Regions from separate parts of the Streptomyces sp. NPDC018833 genome, predicted to be linked through region 1. Evidence: riboswitches for the same ligand, from Rfam matches in the RefSeq annotation. Region 1 holds a riboswitch; each other region holds the start of a gene.
The links. Region 1 has a riboswitch for thiamine pyrophosphate ahead of thiC (phosphomethylpyrimidine synthase ThiC). Riboswitches for the same ligand answer to the same signal wherever they lie in the genome.
Positions count from the first base shown of each region.

Region 2: another riboswitch for thiamine pyrophosphate. It lies ahead of ACH5AF_RS10295 (thiamine ABC transporter substrate binding subunit); the one in region 1 lies ahead of thiC (phosphomethylpyrimidine synthase ThiC).
Region 3: another riboswitch for thiamine pyrophosphate. It lies ahead of thiO (glycine oxidase ThiO); the one in region 1 lies ahead of thiC (phosphomethylpyrimidine synthase ThiC).

Region 1 is NZ_JBIRZM010000007.1:291,288-296,710, forward strand. It holds gene ACH5AF_RS17575 (hypothetical protein) at 1-242, shown strand, start outside; gene thiC (phosphomethylpyrimidine synthase ThiC) at 329-2,104, opposite strand; TPP riboswitch at 2,097-2,229, opposite strand; gene ACH5AF_RS17585 (YibE/F family protein) at 2,301-3,629, shown strand; gene ACH5AF_RS17590 (SsgA family sporulation/cell division regulator) at 3,699-4,133, opposite strand; partial or broken gene ACH5AF_RS17595 (IclR family transcriptional regulator) at 4,276-5,045, opposite strand; gene ACH5AF_RS17600 (DUF5326 family protein) at 5,305-5,423, opposite strand, start outside.
Region 2 is NZ_JBIRZM010000004.1:116,914-122,336, reverse strand. It holds gene ACH5AF_RS10305 (phosphatidate cytidylyltransferase) at 1-441, shown strand, start outside; gene rlmN (23S rRNA (adenine(2503)-C(2))-methyltransferase RlmN) at 610-1,740, shown strand; TPP riboswitch at 1,805-1,924, shown strand; gene ACH5AF_RS10295 (thiamine ABC transporter substrate binding subunit) at 1,920-3,017, shown strand; gene ACH5AF_RS10290 (ABC transporter permease) at 3,056-4,699, shown strand; gene ACH5AF_RS10285 (ABC transporter ATP-binding protein) at 4,699-5,423, shown strand, end outside.
Region 3 is NZ_JBIRZM010000006.1:244,881-250,303, reverse strand. It holds gene pknB (Stk1 family PASTA domain-containing Ser/Thr kinase) at 1-32, opposite strand, end outside; gene ACH5AF_RS15285 (thiazole synthase) at 605-1,399, opposite strand; gene thiS (sulfur carrier protein ThiS) at 1,405-1,605, opposite strand; gene thiO (glycine oxidase ThiO) at 1,602-2,786, opposite strand; TPP riboswitch at 2,784-2,896, opposite strand; gene ACH5AF_RS15270 (hypothetical protein) at 2,981-3,340, shown strand; gene ACH5AF_RS15265 (NAD(P)/FAD-dependent oxidoreductase) at 3,413-4,588, shown strand; gene ACH5AF_RS15260 (Rv2175c family DNA-binding protein) at 4,633-4,998, shown strand; gene thiE (thiamine phosphate synthase) at 5,102-5,423, shown strand, end outside.

The DNA of each region.
Region 1 (5,423 bases):
GGTGCGAGGCCCTGCGGGAACGGGGCATCCTCCCCTTCCTGCGCGCTGCTCTGACTGAACCGGCCACCACGGCGTCACCCGCCGATCCCCCGCACCCCGTGAGCCGTATCCCGAAGATCGGCTACAGCGGACCGGACTTCTCCAGCCCCGCCGAGGGACGGGTCTCGGGCCGGCGTCCGACCTTCACCAGCCCGGACTTCTCCAGCCCCGACTTCGGCGGCCCCGAACACCAACCGGACTGACCGGCGGCGCGCGTGCTCACCGACACCACCCTGAAACGCCGGCGTCCCCCGGAGCGTGTGCCGGGGGACACTGAGACGCCGGACGATCAGTCCGCGATCGGCAGATAGACCCGGTTGCCCGCCGCGGCGAACTCCCTGGACTTCTCCGCCATGCCCACCTCGATGTCCTCCTGACTGTCGCCGTGCTGACGGCGGATGTCCTGGGAGATCTTCATCGAGCAGAACTTCGGACCGCACATCGAGCAGAAGTGGGCGGTCTTCGCAGGCTCGGCCGGCAGCGTCTCGTCGTGGAACTCCCGTGCCGTGTCCGGGTCGAGCGCCAGGTTGAACTGGTCCTCCCACCGGAACTCGAAGCGGGCGTCGGACAGCGCGTCGTCCCACTCCTGGGCGCCCGGGTGGCCCTTGGCCAGGTCCGCCGCATGGGCCGCGATCTTGTAGGTGATCACGCCGGTCTTCACATCGTCGCGGTTGGGCAGGCCCAGGTGCTCCTTGGGCGTCACGTAGCAGAGCATGGCCGTGCCCCACCACGCGATCATCGCCGCGCCGATGCCCGAGGTGATGTGGTCGTACGCCGGGGCCACGTCGGTCGTCAGCGGGCCGAGCGTGTAGAACGGCGCCTCCTCGCAGATCTCCTGCTGGAGGTCGATGTTCTCCTTGATCTTGTGCATCGGGACATGGCCCGGGCCCTCGATCATGGTCTGCACGTTGTGCCGCTTGGCGATCCGGTTGAGCTCACCCAGCGTGCGCAGCTCCGCGAACTGCGCCTCGTCGTTGGCGTCCGCGATCGACCCGGGCCGCAGGCCGTCCCCGAGCGAGTACGTCACGTCGTACGCGGCGAGGATCTCGCAGAGCTCCTCGAAGTTCTCGTACAGGAACGACTCCTTGTGGTGCGCCAGGCACCACGCCGCCATGATCGAGCCGCCGCGCGAGACGATGCCCGTCTTCCGGCGCGCGGTCAGCGGGACGTACCGCAGCAGCACACCGGCGTGCACCGTCATGTAGTCGACGCCCTGCTCGGCCTGCTCGATGACCGTGTCCTTGTAGACCTCCCAGGTCAGCTCCTCGGCCTTGCCGTCGACCTTCTCCAGCGCCTGGTAGAGGGGCACGGTGCCGATCGGCACGGGGGAGTTGCGCAGGACCCACTCGCGGGTGGTGTGGATGTTGCGGCCCGTCGACAGGTCCATGACCGTGTCGGCGCCCCAGCGGGTGGCCCAGGTCATCTTCTCCACCTCCTCCTCGATGGAGGAGGTGACCGCGGAGTTGCCGATGTTGGCGTTGACCTTCACCAGGAACCGCTTGCCGATGATCATCGGCTCGATCTCGGGGTGGTTGACGTTGGCCGGCAGGACGGCCCGGCCCGCCGCGATCTCCTCCCGCACCACCTCGGGCGAGACGTTCTCGCGGATGGCGACGTACTCCATCTCCGGCGTGATCTCGCCCCGGCGGGCGTACGCCAGCTGCGTCACCGCCTGCCCGTCCCGGCCCCGGCGCGGCTGGCGCGGGCGGCCGGGGAAGACGGCGTCGAGGTTGCGCAGTCCCCCGCGCGGCGACGTGTGCTTGATCCCGTCGTCCTCGGGCCGGACCGGTCGGCCCGCATACTCCTCGGTGTCGCCGCGCCCGATGATCCAGCTCTCCCGCAGCGGTGGCAGGCCGCGCCGTACGTCGGTCTCGACGCCGGGATCCGTGTAAGGCCCCGACGTGTCGTACAACGTCACGTCCTTGCCGTTGGTGAGGTGCACCTTGCGCACCGGCACCCGGAGGTCGGGGCGCGAGCCCTCGACATATCCCTTGTGCCAGCCGATGGACTTCCCGGCCTCGTCGTTCTGGTTCGAGGCAGGCGTGCGTGCGTCCGATACGGTCATGAGACCTACTCCCTACGCCGGCATTACCCGGTAACAGGTTCGGCGGTCGGCGCAGCTGTCCCATACAGATGTACGGAGGTCAGCGCCCTCTCAGCCCGGTGCTCCGAGCTCCCGCGTGTGCAAAGGTGCCACCACGCTAGCGTCATGTCTGGCGTGCTGAACAGAGGCCCCCTCTCGTTCTTGCGATGATCTGGAGGTGACCTCATCACCGCAACGTCCCGATCCGCAGGGCCCCGCCACCGCTCACGTGCACAGTCATGGGCCCGCCGCGCCCGTCTCACAGCACCTCCGCAAGGTCATTGCGGCGGTGCTGATCCCCTTCGCGACGGCCGTCCTCGTCGGACTTGCCGTGATGTGGCCGGGCGGGACGCCCGGTCATGAGCGCTCCGGCGTGGGCTTCGACCGCCAGACCGAGCAGGGCAGGGTGGTGAGCGTCGAGAAGGTCGACTGCAAGGACGTCAACGCCGGCCAGGTGCCGCCGACCGGCGACACCTCAACGCCCGAGGGACGTGAGGCGGTCAACGCGCAGCGGGGCGACTGCGGAAAGGCCACCATCGAGGTCATCACCGGCAAGGACAAGGGCCGCACCTTCGTCGAGATCGTCCAGCCCGACGCGCCACGGCAACTGCGGGAGGGTCAGGGCGTCGTGGTGGCGTACGCCCCGGACGCGCCTCGCGATCTGCAGTACTCGGTGACCGATGTGGACCGCGAGTTCCCGATGGCCCTGCTGGCGGGCATCTTCGCCCTGGTGGTCGTCCTGGTGGGGCGGATGCGCGGCGTGATGGCGCTGATCGCGCTCGCCGTCTCGTTCGCCGTGCTGACACTGTTCATCCTGCCCGCGATCCTGCAGGGTTCGAATCCGCTGATCGTCGCGGTGGTCGGGGCGAGCGCGATCATGCTCATCGCGCTCTACTTGTGCCACGGCATCACCGCGCGGACCTCTGTCGCCGTGCTGGGCACGCTGATCTCGCTGCTGCTCATCGCTCTGCTCGGCTCGCTGTTCATCGGCTGGGCCAGCCTCAGCGGCAACACCGACGACAACACCGGCCTGATCAAGGGCCTCTACCCGAACATCGACATGAGCGGCCTGCTGCTCGCCGGAGTCATCATCGGCTCGCTCGGCGTGCTCGACGACGTCACGGTGACGCAGACCTCTGCGGTCTGGGAACTGCACCAGGCCGACCCGGACATGGGGCCGCGCGCCCTCTACCGCTCCGCCATCCGGATCGGCCGCGACCACATCGCCTCGGTCGTCAACACCCTCGTGCTCGCCTACGCGGGCGCGGCACTGCCGCTGCTGCTGCTCTTCTCGATCGCCCAGTCCAGCGTGGGCACCGTGGCCACCAGCGAGCTGGTGGCGGAGGAGATCGTACGAACCCTGGTGGGCTCGATCGGCCTCGTCGCCTCCGTACCGGTGACCACCGTGCTCGCCGCCCTGGTCGTCTCGGCGGACCGGCCGGGCCGTCCCGCCACCGGGGCGGCCGCCTCCGCGCGCGGCACCCGGGGCAGGCGCCGCAAGAAGTGACGGGCACCGGGCACACGCCGCGGGAGTAACCCGACAGCTCCAGGTGTGGGCCGGCGGGGACCGGTGCCCTCAACCGGCGTTCTCCTCGGCGAGGATACGCCCGAGCGCCTCCTCCAGACTGACCTCGAAATCACCGAGCGCGAGCTCCTGACCGAGCGGAACCAGCCTGTCCGTACGGTCCAGGAAGGCGACGAGCGGCGGAGCACCGACACGGAACAGCGCGGAGTCGCTCCCGACGCGCAGTCGGATGTGAACGTCCGACAGCGCCTCCGGCCGGGTCGGCGCGATGTGCACATCACCGTCCCCACTCGGCGCATTGATCCCGTCGAGCAGCAGTTCCCGGCCGAAAGCCCAGGTCACGGGCGCGTCACCGGGAAGGTGGAAGGTCATCCGCACCGCATAAGGGTCCGAAGTCTCGTAGTGCAGCTCCACCGGGATCCGGAAGGAGAGCTCTTGGGAGACGAGGAAACTCATCAGAACCTCGGCCTGGACCGACTCGCGCATCACGTACCTCGCAGTAGATGAAGCAATGAATGAACCGTGCTGACGACATGAAGGAAACGGCCAGGAACGATCGCTGCCGGCTCTCTTGGCCTTCAGGACGCCATCGTGGTGGAAGCGCCAGCAGATCACAAGGAGTGATATTTCAGATACTGATGGAGAACGCAAGCGCCGCCAACAGGCTGCCTACCCCGGCCCGCAGTTGTTCAACTGCCGGGCCGAGCCTGACCTCTTGGTGCACAGGGAGGGAAATGGCCATCGTCGCAGCTATGTCACCCGCAGTGATCGGATGGCCGCGCGGACTGTGCCGACGGCGTACTCCTGACGCTCGACGACCGGCTCCACACGCCCGAGGGAGCCCCGCCGCTCCAGCAGCGCGTCCCGGTCACGGACCGAGTAGGGCGTCACCCGCTGCACCGGGTGGCGGTCGAGGTGGTCGCGGCGGGCCTCCTCGTCGAGCTGGCTGAGCAGGCACTGCCCGATCGCGTGGGCGTGCCCCGTCTCACGGAAGTCGGCCCATTCCTGAGCGGCCGGGGCGTACGGAGTGCCCGCCACGGCGACGAGCTCGATTTCACCCTCGCGGTGGACGGCGAAGTAGACGGCGGCGCCGATCGCGTCCCGCCAGTGCGTCAGGGAGTCCTCGATCGTGCTGCGACGAATGTGCACACGTCCACGCCTGGCCAGACGGCCGACCGCGTCCCCGAGCGTGAACACGCCTTTGTCGCGGCGGAGATAGTCCTCGTGCGTCAGTGTGCGCAGCAGGTGATAGACGGTGGGCAGTGCAATGCCCGTCTCACGCGCGAGCTGCTTCGCGGGGGCTCCGTCCTCGTGTGCACCCGCCGCCTCCAGCAGCCTCAACGCACGCTGCACCGAGCCGATCAGGGTAGGGACAGCGGCGTTCGTAGCCCCGGCCAAAGGTCACCCCCAGGCGTGGTGACGGGCAGCGCGCCCGCCCGCGGGGGCCGCCCCCGCGCGGCCGCCGCACCCCCGGGCCTGAACAGCCGGCCTGAACAGCCGATCAGTCCCGGGACATCTTGGAGCGCTGATCAACGCACCGGTGCGCAGGATTTCCCGAGGGGCGGCAGAGGGCTGCCACTCTCATGGCAGCCACGGCCGGCGGCGGGCTCTGTCCGGGCCGTCCCCCCGGCCGGGCTAACGGGCCTCCGGCCGCCGCTCACCAGTCCTTGCTCGAGGAGCTGGAGGACGTCATGAACTTCCGTACGAGGAAGATCAGTCCACCGACCAGCGCGACGAACAGCAGCACCTTGAAGAGCACTTCGATCACGAAGCCGA
Region 2 (5,423 bases), on a different contig from region 1:
TTCGTCGCGTTGATGCTCAGTGCGGACGACGGACCGGAACGGGTGATCACCTTCCTGGTCCTCACGGTCGTCAGCGACACCGGGGCATACGCGGTCGGCTGGCGATTCGGGAAGCACAAGCTCGCGCCGCGCATCAGCCCCGGCAAGACCCGGGAAGGGCTGCTGGGCGCGGTGGGCTTCGCGATGACGGCGGGCGCGCTGTGCATGCAGTTCCTCGTCGACGACGGCACCTGGTGGCAGGGCCTGCTGCTTGGCCTCGCGGTCGCGGCGAGCGCGACGCTCGGCGACCTCGGCGAGTCGATGATCAAGCGGGACCTCGGCATCAAGGACATGGGCACCCTGCTCCCCGGCCACGGCGGCATCATGGACCGGCTGGACTCGCTCCTGCCGACGGCCCCGGTGGTATGGCTGCTGCTGGTGCTGTTCGTGGGGTCCGGCTGACCCGGCGGGGCGGCACGCGCCGGGGCCGTCGGGCAGCGAGCGGCTGAACGGCTCCGGTCGGCTACGGTCCGCAGCCCGAGGCCGTCTGACCTGCGGTCTTCTTCGTGAGGGCTCGTCGTCCACAGGGCGGCGGGCCCTCCGTCGCATCTCTGCGACACTGGTAGCACCATGCCCAAGCCCGGAGAACTCACTTTCGTCGCGCCCCGCGGAGCCAAGAAGCCCCCGCGGCACCTCGCCGACCTCTCGCCCGCCGAGCGCAAGGACGCCGTCGCCGCGATCGGCGAGAAGCCGTTCCGCGCCAAGCAGCTGTCCCAGCACTACTTCGCGCGGTACGCGCACGACCCCGCGCAGTGGACCGACATCCCCGCTGCCGCACGCGAGAAGCTCGCCACGGAGCTGCTGCCCGATCTGATGTCGGTCGTGCGGCACATCTCCTGCGACAACGACACCACCCGCAAGACGCTGTGGCGCCTCCACGACGGCACGCTCGTCGAGTCCGTCCTGATGCGCTACCCGGACCGGGTCACGATGTGCATCTCCTCGCAGGCGGGCTGCGGGATGAACTGCCCGTTCTGCGCGACGGGTCAGGCCGGTCTCGACCGTAATCTGTCCACCGCCGAGATCGTGCACCAGATCGTGGACGGCATGCGCGCCCTGCGCGACGGCGAGGTGCCCGGAGGCCCCGCCCGGCTGTCCAACATCGTCTTCATGGGCATGGGCGAGCCGCTCGCCAACTACAAGCGCGTCGTCGGCGCCGTCCGCCGGCTGACCGACCCCGAGCCGGACGGCCTCGGCCTCTCGCAGCGCGGCATCACCGTCTCCACGGTGGGCCTGGTGCCCGCGATGCTCCGCTTCGCCGACGAGGGCTTCAAGTGCCGTCTCGCCGTCTCGCTGCACGCGCCGGACGACGAGCTGCGCGACACCCTGGTCCCGGTCAACACCCGCTGGAAGGTCCGGGAGGTCCTCGACGCCGCCTGGGAGTACGCGGAGAAGTCCGGCCGCCGTATCTCCATCGAGTACGCGCTGATCCGCGACATCAACGACCAGGCGTGGCGCGGCGATCTGCTCGGCCGGCTCCTCAAGGGTGGGGGTCCCACCGGCGGAGCCAGGGGGAGGGTCCATGTCAACCTGATCCCGCTGAACCCGACCCCCGGCTCGCAGTGGACCGCGTCGCGGCCGGAGGACGAGAAGGCCTTCGTCGAGGCCATCGCGGCTCATGGTGTGCCGGTCACCGTCCGGGACACCCGTGGGCAGGAGATCGACGGGGCGTGCGGGCAGCTGGCGGCGCAGGAGCGGTGACCAGGGGGCGGTGTCGGCCACGGCTGATACTGTGCCCTGTGCGTTCGCACAAATGAACAACGAAACATTCCGACAGGGGAGCGCACGACAGCGCTGAGAGTGCGGCGGGACATGTCCCAACAGGCCGCAGACCCTCGGACCTGATCCGGGTCATACCGGCGTAGGGAGTCAGCACCATCATGAACAGCCAGCTTCGGCGTGCCACCGGCACCGCGCTCGCTGCCGCCCTCGGCGTCACCGCCCTGGCGGCCTGCGGCGGCGAATCCAAGGAGTCCGGCTCCTCCGCGGACGGCGCGTCCAAGACCGTCACCCTCGTCAGCCACGACTCCTTCGCGGCGTCCGACGCCGTCCTGAAGGACTTCACCCGGCAGACCGGCTACACGGTCAAGGTCCTCAAGAGCGGGGACGCCGGCGCGGCGCTCAACAAGGAGATCCTGACCAAGGGCTCCCCGCAGGGCGACGTCTTCTTCGGCGTCGACAACACCCTGCTCTCCCGCGCCCTCGACAACGACCTGTTCACCCCGTACGAGGCCGCGGGGCTCGACCAGGTCGCGGACGAGGCGCAGCTCGACGCGGACAAGCACCGCGTCACGCCCGTCGACACCGGCGACATCTGCGTGAACTACGACAAGAAGTTCTTCGCCGACAAGAAGCTCGCGCCGCCGAAGACCTTCGCCGACCTCGCGGAGCCCGCGTACAAGAACCTGCTCGTCGTCGAGAACCCGGCGACGTCCTCGCCCGGCCTCGGCTTCCTGCTCGGCAGCGTCGGCGCGTTCGGCGAGTCGGGCTGGCAGGACTACTGGAAGAAGCTCAAGGCCAACGGCGTCAAGGTCGTCGACGGCTGGGAGCAGGCGTACAACGAGGAGTTCTCCGGCTCCGCCGGCGGCCGGAAGGCCAAGGCCGACCGTCCCCTCGTCGTCTCGTACGCCTCCAGCCCGCCGGTCGAGGTGCTCTACGCCGACCCCCAGCCGGCCGAGGCGCCGACCGGTGTCGCGACCGGCACCTGCTTCCGCCAGATCGAGTTCGCCGGACTCCTCAAGGGCGCGAAGAACGAGGCGGGAGGCAAGGCGCTGCTGGACTTCCTGATCACCAAGAAGTTCCAGGAGGACATGCCGCTCACCATGTTCGTGAACCCGGTGGTCGACGGCGCGAAGCTGCCCGAGCTGTACACCGAGCACGGCGTGGTCGTCGACAAGCCCGAGACCGTCGCTCCCGGCACGATCGCCGAGAACCGTGAGCAGTGGGTCCGGTCGTGGTCCTCGCTCGTGCTGAAGTAAGGCAGTCCCTCAAGGGGAACGCGGCGCGGCTCGCCCTGATGGCCGGGCCCGTCGCGTTCTTCGCCGTCTTCTTCGCCTACCCGGTCACCGCGATCGTCGGCCGCGGCCTGCGCGTCGACGGCGCGTGGGAGTTCGGGCGGTTCGGCGAGGTCCTCGGGCGCCCGGACATCCTGCACGTCCTGTGGTTCACCACCTGGCAGGCGCTCGCGTCCACCGCGCTCACCCTGCTCGCCGCACTGCCCGCCGCCTATGTGTTCGCCCGCCTCGACTTTCCGGGCAAGCGGCTGCTGCGCGCCGTGGTCACCGTGCCGTTCGTGCTGCCGACGGTCGTCGTCGGTACGGCCTTCCTCGCGCTGCTCGGCCGCGGCGGACTGCTCGACGAACTGTGGGGCGTACGCCTGGACACCACGGTCTGGGCGATCCTGCTCGCGCACGTCTTCTTCAACTACGCCGTCGTCGTCCGCATCGTCGGCGGCCTGTGGTCGCAGCTCGACCCACGTCAGGAGGAGGCCGCGCGCGTGCTGGGCGTCGGTCGCCTCACCGCCTGGCGGCGGGTGACGCTGCCCGCGCTGGCCCCGTCCGTCGCGGCGGCGGCGCTGATGGTCTTCCTGTTCACCTTCAGCTCCTTCGGTGTGGTGCAGATCCTCGGCGGACCCACGTTCTCCACCCTTGAGGTGGAGATCTACCGGCAGACGGCGGAGATGCTCGACCTGCCGACCGCGGCCGTGCTCACGATGCTGCAGTTCGCGGCCGTCGCCGTCGTTCTCACCGTGCATGCCCGGACCGTACGCCGCGGGGAGAGCGCACTCAGGCTCGTCGACCCCTCCCGTACCGCACGCCGCCCGCGCGGAGCGGCCCAGTGGGCCGTGCTCGGCGGCGTCCTCGTCACCGTCGCCCTGCTCCTGCTCGTACCGCTCGGCGTGCTGGTCGAGCGGTCCTTCGACACCCCCGGCGGATACGGCCTCGACTACTACCGCGCGCTCACCGTGCTCGACGAGCGAGGCGGTGCATTCCTCGTCCCACCGATCGAAGCCGTGGCCAACTCGCTGGAGTACGCGCTCGTCGCGACCGCCGTCTCGTTGCTGATCGGCGGGCTCGCGGCAGCCGCGCTCACCCTCCCCCGGACTTCGTCCGGGGGGACCCCCAGGGCAGGCCGCATTGTCCGGGGGTTCGACGCCCTGCTGATGCTGCCGCTCGGGGTCTCAGCCGTGACCGTCGGCTTCGGCTTCCTGATCACGCTCGACGAGCCGCCGCTCGACCTGCGCGGCGCATGGATGCTGGTACCGCTCGCCCAGGCGCTGGTCGGCGTGCCCTTCGTCGTACGGACCATGCTCCCCGTGCTGCGCGCCGTGGACGTCCGGCTGCGGGAGGCCGCGGCCGTGCTCGGCGCGTCGCCGCTGCGGGCCTGGTGCGAGGTCGATCTGCCGCTGGTGAGCAGGGCGCTGCTGGTGGCCGCGGGATTCGCGTTCGCCGTCTCGCTGGGCGAGTTCGGGGCGACCGTCTTCATCGCACGGCCCGACAACCCGACCCTGCCGGTCGCCGTCGCCCGGCTCCTGGGCCGGCCCGGCGAGCTCAACTACGGGCAGGCGATGGCGCTGGGCACGATCCTGATGGTGGTGTGCGCCGCCGCGTTGCTGCTCCTCGAACGCATCCGTACCGACACCACCTCCGAGGAGTTCTGATGGCGCTGCTGGAACTGGAGGGCGTCACCGTACGGTTCGGGGCGCGGACCGCGCTCGACGCGGTGGACCTGAAGGTCGCCGAGCACGAGATCGTCTGTGTGCTGGGGCCGAGCGGCAGCGGGAAGTCGACGCTGCTCAGGGTGGTTGCCGGGCTCCAGCGCGCCGACGCGGGGCGGGTGCTGCTCGCGGGTGCCGACCAGGCCGGGGTGCCGGTGCACCGCCGCGGAGTGGGGCTGATGTTCCAGGACCATCAGCTCTTCCCTCAGCGCGACGTGGGGGGCAACGTGGCCTTCGGGCTGCGCATGCGTCCCCTCGGCCCCGGGAAGTCGCCGAGCGCTGGCGGGGCGGCACAACGGGCAGGCAGGGTAGAGGAGTTGCTGGAGCTCGTCGGACTGCCGGAGGCGCAGCGGCGGGCCGTGGCCGCGCTGTCCGGCGGCGAGCAGCAGCGCGTGGCGCTGGCCAGGGCCCTGGCGCCGGAGCCCAAGCTGCTGATGCTCGACGAGCCACTCGGGCAACTGGACCGTGGGCTGCGGGAGCGGCTCGTCGTCGAACTGCGCGGACTCTTCGGTCAGTTGGGCACCACGGTCCTCGCCGTCACCCATGACCAGGGCGAGGCCTTCGCGCTCGCCGACCGCGTCGTTGTCATGCAGGACGGGCGCATCGCCCAGGCGGGTACGCCGCTGGAGGTGTGGCAGCGTCCGGCCTCGCCGTTCGTCGCCCGCTT
Region 3 (5,423 bases), on a different contig from region 1:
CCGACGAGGGGGTCTTTGAGGGTCGTGTCCACGGGCCGATTCTACGAGCCACGGGGAGCCGGCCTTACGGGCCGGGCCCGGGCTGCAGCGGAGCTGTGACAGGTGACGCGGGGGCGCGTCCCTGAGGGCTCCGCCCCGCACCTTTCCGTAAGCGGGGCTCCGCCTGCGCCCTGCGGGCGTGGGGCCCCAAATGGCTGCGGGCGTGGAGCCGCCCGTGGGCGCTCCCCGTGCGCCCTGCGGGGCGGTTCCCAGTGGGCAGGCCACGATCTCCCGCTTCGGCCTGGCGGCCGTGGGACGTGCCCCGGCGGGGCTGGAGGCGAGGAGCGAAATCAGCCGGGGCGGAGCCCGTTTCGGCGGACCCCGCGCCTGGAACGCCGGACGGGGCCGGATTTCCAGCCCGTCCGACGGACGCTCACCGGCCGTGGGGCGGGGGACCCGGCCAAGCCATGGGGGGAGTACACCCCCCCCTCAGGCGGTTCGGGGTCCGGCGCGGAGCCCAGCCCCCACGGCCGCCAGGCCGAAGGGAGGGCGGGGCGGGGAAACGGCCCCGCGCGGCGGCGCCCACCCGCGGCGGCCTCGACTCGCGGCGCCCCCACTCGCCTCCTCAGAACGCCGGGCGTTCCGGGTCCAGCGAGGCCCGTCCCTCCACCGGCGACGATGCCTCCGCGAAGTGGCGGCGCGGAATGCGGCCCGCCCGGTACGCCAGCCGCCCCGCCTCCACCGCGTGCCGCATCGCCTCGGCCATCAGCACCGGCTCCTGCGCCCGCGTCACCGCCGACGCCAGCATCACCGCCGCGCACCCCAGCTCCATCGCCAGCGCCGCGTCCGAGGCAGTGCCCGCGCCCGCGTCCAGGATCACCGGCACGCCGGCCTGTTCGACGATCAGCTGGAAGTTGTGCGGGTTGCGGATACCGAGACCGGATCCGATCGGCGAGCCCAGCGGCATGATCGCCGCGCAGCCCACGTCCTGGAGCTTGCGCGCCAGCACCGGGTCGTCGTTGGTGTACGGCAGGACCGTGAAGCCGTCGTCGACCAGCGTCTCGGCAGCCTCCAGCAGTTCCACCCCGTCGGGCAGCAGCGTGCGCTCGTCGGCGACGACCTCCAGCTTGATCCAGTCCGTGCCCAGCGCCTCCCGCGCGAGCCGTGCCGTCAACACGGCCTCGCCGGCGGTGAAGCAGCCGGCGGTGTTCGGCAGCACCTGGATGCCCAGCCGGGCCAGGACGGACAGGACGGACCCCCGCACTGTCGGATCGAGACGGCGCATGGCGACCGTGGTGAGCTCCGTGCCACTGGCGAGCAGCGACCGCTCCAGTACGTCGAGGCTCGGCGCCCCGCCCGTACCCATGATCAGCCGTGAGGCGAACGTGGTGCCGCCGATGGTGAGACGGTCGTCGGCCATGGTGCTCAGCCTCCCTGCACGGCGGTGAGGATCTCGACGCGGTCACCCTCGCCGAGCCGGGTGCCCGCCCACTGGCTGCGTGGGACGACGGACTCGTTGACGGCGGCTGCCACACCGGAGGGGGCCGTCGTCAACGCCGCCACCACGGCGTCCAGAGTGGTGCTGTCGGCAAGCTCGCGAGCCTCGCCGTTGACGGAGACGTTCATGCGGGCTGCCCCTGTCGTACCCGTACGCGTGCACCCGCGGGGGAGAACCGGCGGGGGCTGAACGCGCGGGCGGCGTCGGGCAGTTCGCCGGTGGTGAGCGCGGCGGCGAGCACCTCACCGGTCACCGGTGTGAGCAGGACCCCGTTGCGGTAGTGGCCGGTGGCCAGCAACAGCCCCGGCAGCTCCGTGAATCCCAGCATCGGCGCGTTGTCGGGGGAGCCGGGGCGCAGTCCGGCGCACGTCTCGGTGAGCGGCAGTTCGGTGATGCCGGGGACCAGCTCGTGCGCGTCGCGCAGCAGTTCGTAGACGCCGCCGGCGGTGACGGTCGTGTCCCAGCCCTGTTCCTCGCTGGTCGCGCCGACCACCAGTTCGCCGTTCTCGCGCGGCACCAGGTACACATGGCTGCCGCGCACCACCGCCCGCACCGTGCGGGACAGGAACGGCGCGTACGGGCCCGGCACCGTCAGTCGCAGTACCTGGCCCTTCACGGGCCGCACCGGAGGCAGGACGTCGTCCGGGACCCCGCCGAGCCGGCCGCTCAGGCTGCCGCCCGCCAGCACCACCTGGTCCGCGGCCAGCTCGGTGCCGTCGGCCAGCACCGCACCGGCGGCGCGGTCGTGCACGACGAGCAGCCGCTCCGCCCAGGTGCGGCGGAATTCGACACCGGCCCGCTCGCAGGCGACGACCAGGGCGGCGGCCAGCCGCCGTGGATCGACCTGGTGGTCCCCGTCGACACGCAGGCCCCCGCGGACGCCCGGCGCGAGCAGGGGCTCCAGCCGGCGGCATTCGCGGCCGGTCAGCCACTCGGATTCCAGGCCCGAACGGCGTTGCAGGGCGTGCAGTTCCCGCAGGTGGGCGCGGTCGTCGGCATCAAGTGCGACGGCGAGGGTGCCGCACGCGCGGTAGCCCACGGACCGCCCGCTCGCCTCCTCGAGTTCGGCGGCGAATGCCGGGTAGCGCCGGGCCGATTCGAGGTTGAGGCCGAGCAGCGTCTGCTCGCCGTAGTGGAGTTCGGTGACGGCGGCCAGCATGCCGGCCGCGACCCGCGCGGCCCCGCCGCCGGGCTCGGGATCGGCGACGGCGACGCGCAGTCCGCGCTGCGCCGTGCGCCAGGCCGTGACCAGGCCGATGATTCCGCCCCCGACGACGAGGACGTCGGGGGCGTCTGGTGTACGAGACATGGGCGTCCAGCCCCTCCCTTCGCCGGCATGACCCGGATCAGGTTCGTACGGTCGGAGGCCGGCCAGCCTCCCTCTCAGCCCGGTGCGTCCGGGCTCCCGCGAGTGCCTTACGGTGGCCACCCTAACCCCACGCCCAGGCGCGCAGTAAGGGAGCCGCCGTCCCCCCGGCGCAGGGGGCGCAGGAGGTGACCGCGGTGGTGAGATCGCTCGACGGGCTGGTGCTGGCGCCGGTCGCCGACCAGGCCCCCGGCCAGGTGGGTACCAGCACCCGGTTTCTGTACCACGAGGAGGACGGGCGGATCTGGGCCGAGTACGAAGGCGGTGACGTGGTCCGCGGCCACCTCGTGGGCACCCGCGAGGGAGATCGGCTGGACTTCCGCTATGTGCAGCTGAAGACGGACGGCGGGACCTCCTGCGGCCACTGCCGGTCCGTCGTCGTCGAACTGCCCGACGGCCGGGTGCGGCTGGAGGAGACCTGGGAGTGGGAGTCGCAAGAGGGCAGTGGGACCAGTGTGGTCGAGCAACTGCTCCCTGACGGTTCGTCAGGAGCTTAGGGTGGCCGGGTGAGCGAGCAGAGACAGCACCAGGAGCGGGACGGGCGGCGGGTCGTCGTGGTCGGTGCCGGGATGGCCGGCGTGCAGACCGCGGTAGCCCTGCGCGAACAGGGCTTCACCGGAGCGGTCACCCTCATCGGCGCCGAACCGCACCAGCCGTACGACCGGCCGCCGCTTTCCAAGGCGATCCTCCTCGGCACGGCCGAGGGCTCGGCCTTCGACATCGACTTCGACGCGCTCGAGGTCGACCTGCGGCTCGGCTGCGAGGTGACCGGCGTACGCCCGGGGGCGCACGAGGTGGACACCGAGGCCGGCCCCGTTTCCTACGACGCGCTCGTCCTCGCCACCGGGGCCGAACCCGTCACCCTGCCCGGAACGACGGGCATCCCGGGCGTCCATCTGCTGCGTACGCTCGACGACGCGGACCGGCTGCGGCCCGTGCTCGCGCGGCAGCACGACATCGTGGTCGTCGGAGCGGGCTGGATCGGCGCGGAATTCGCGACCGCCGCGCGCGAGGCCGGCTGCGCGGTGACCGTCGTCGAGGCCGCCGACCGGCCGCTGGCCGGGTCCATGCCCGCCGAGGTCGCGGCGCCCATGGCCGCCTGGTACGCCGAGGCGGGCGCCGAGCTGCTCACGGGCGCCCGCGTGGCCGCCGTCGAGCCGGGCGCGGTCGTGCTGGCGGGATCGGGGCGCAGGCTCGCGGCCGGCGCCGTCGTCGTCGGCATCGGGGCCCGGCCCGCGACCGCCGCGCTCGCCGGCAGCGGCATCGAGCTCGGCCCGGACGGCGCCGTCGTCGCCGACCGCCATCTGCACACCTCCGCACCCGATGTGTACGCCGTGGGCGACTGCGCCTCCTACCCCTCCGGCCGTTACGGCGAGCGGCTGCTCGTCCACCACTGGGACAACGCCCTCCAGGGGCCGCGCACGGTCGCCGCCAACATCCTGGGCACCGGCCCCGAGCCGCAGGTGTACGACCCCGTGCCCTACTTCTGGTCGGAGCAGTTCGGCCGCTTCGTGCAGTACGCGGGCCACCACCCGGCTGGCGACACGCTGCTGTGGCGGGGCGATCCGGCCACGGACCGGGCCTGGACGGTGCTGTGGCTGCGCGAGGGCGTGCTCGTCGCCCTGCTCGCCGTCGACCGGCCGCGTGACCTGGCCCAGGGCCGCCGGCTCGTGGCGGCCGGCGCACGCCTTGACGCCGACCGTGCCGCCGACCCGTCCGTCCCCCTGAAGGGCGCGACGGCGTAGGCGTCGGCTACCGACTGTCAGTCACAGATGGCAGGCTTGTTCCTGTGACCGAGATTGACGCAAAAATCGATGCTCTCGTCCCCGCCTGGCTCCACCTGCCCGACATCGCGGAAATGCTCGATGTCGAGGTGACGCGCGTGCGGCAGCTGGTCAAGGAGGGCCAGCTGATCGCCGTCCGCCGCGGTGAGAACAGGACGCTGCAGGTGCCTGCCGCCTTCATCGACGGCAACAAGGTGGTCAAGGGCCTCTCCGGGACCCTGACGCTCCTGCGGGACGACGGCTTCACCGACGAAGAAATGCTGGAGTGGCTGTTCACTCCGGACCCGACCCTGCCGGGCACCCCGGCACAGGCGCTGAGCGAGAATCGCGGCACGGAGGTGAAGCGCCGGGCGCAGGCGCTCGCCGTCTGACATCCGTGCCCTGATCCATCGCAGCGCGCGGTGCGGGCGGGAGCCGCACGGCCCCGGCCCGCACCACGCGGTGCCCCTCACCCATCCCTCGGGGGGAAGCACCATGTCCACGGCTCGCGAACAGCTCGGCGACGCCCGGCTCTATCTGTGCACCGACGCCCGGAAGAGCCAGGGTGACCTGGCCGAATTCCTGGACGCGGCGCTCGCCGGCGGGGTCGACATCGTCCAGCTGCGCGACAAGGGCATGGAGGCCGGCGAGGAGCTGGAGCACCTCCAGGTCTTCGCCGACGCCTGCCGGCGCCACGGCAAGCTCCTGGCCGTCAACGACCGGGCGGACGTGGCTCATGCCATCGGCTCGGACGTGCTGCATCTGGGGCAGGGCGACCTGCCCGTCCCGGCCGCGCGGGCCGTCCTCGGCGGCGAGG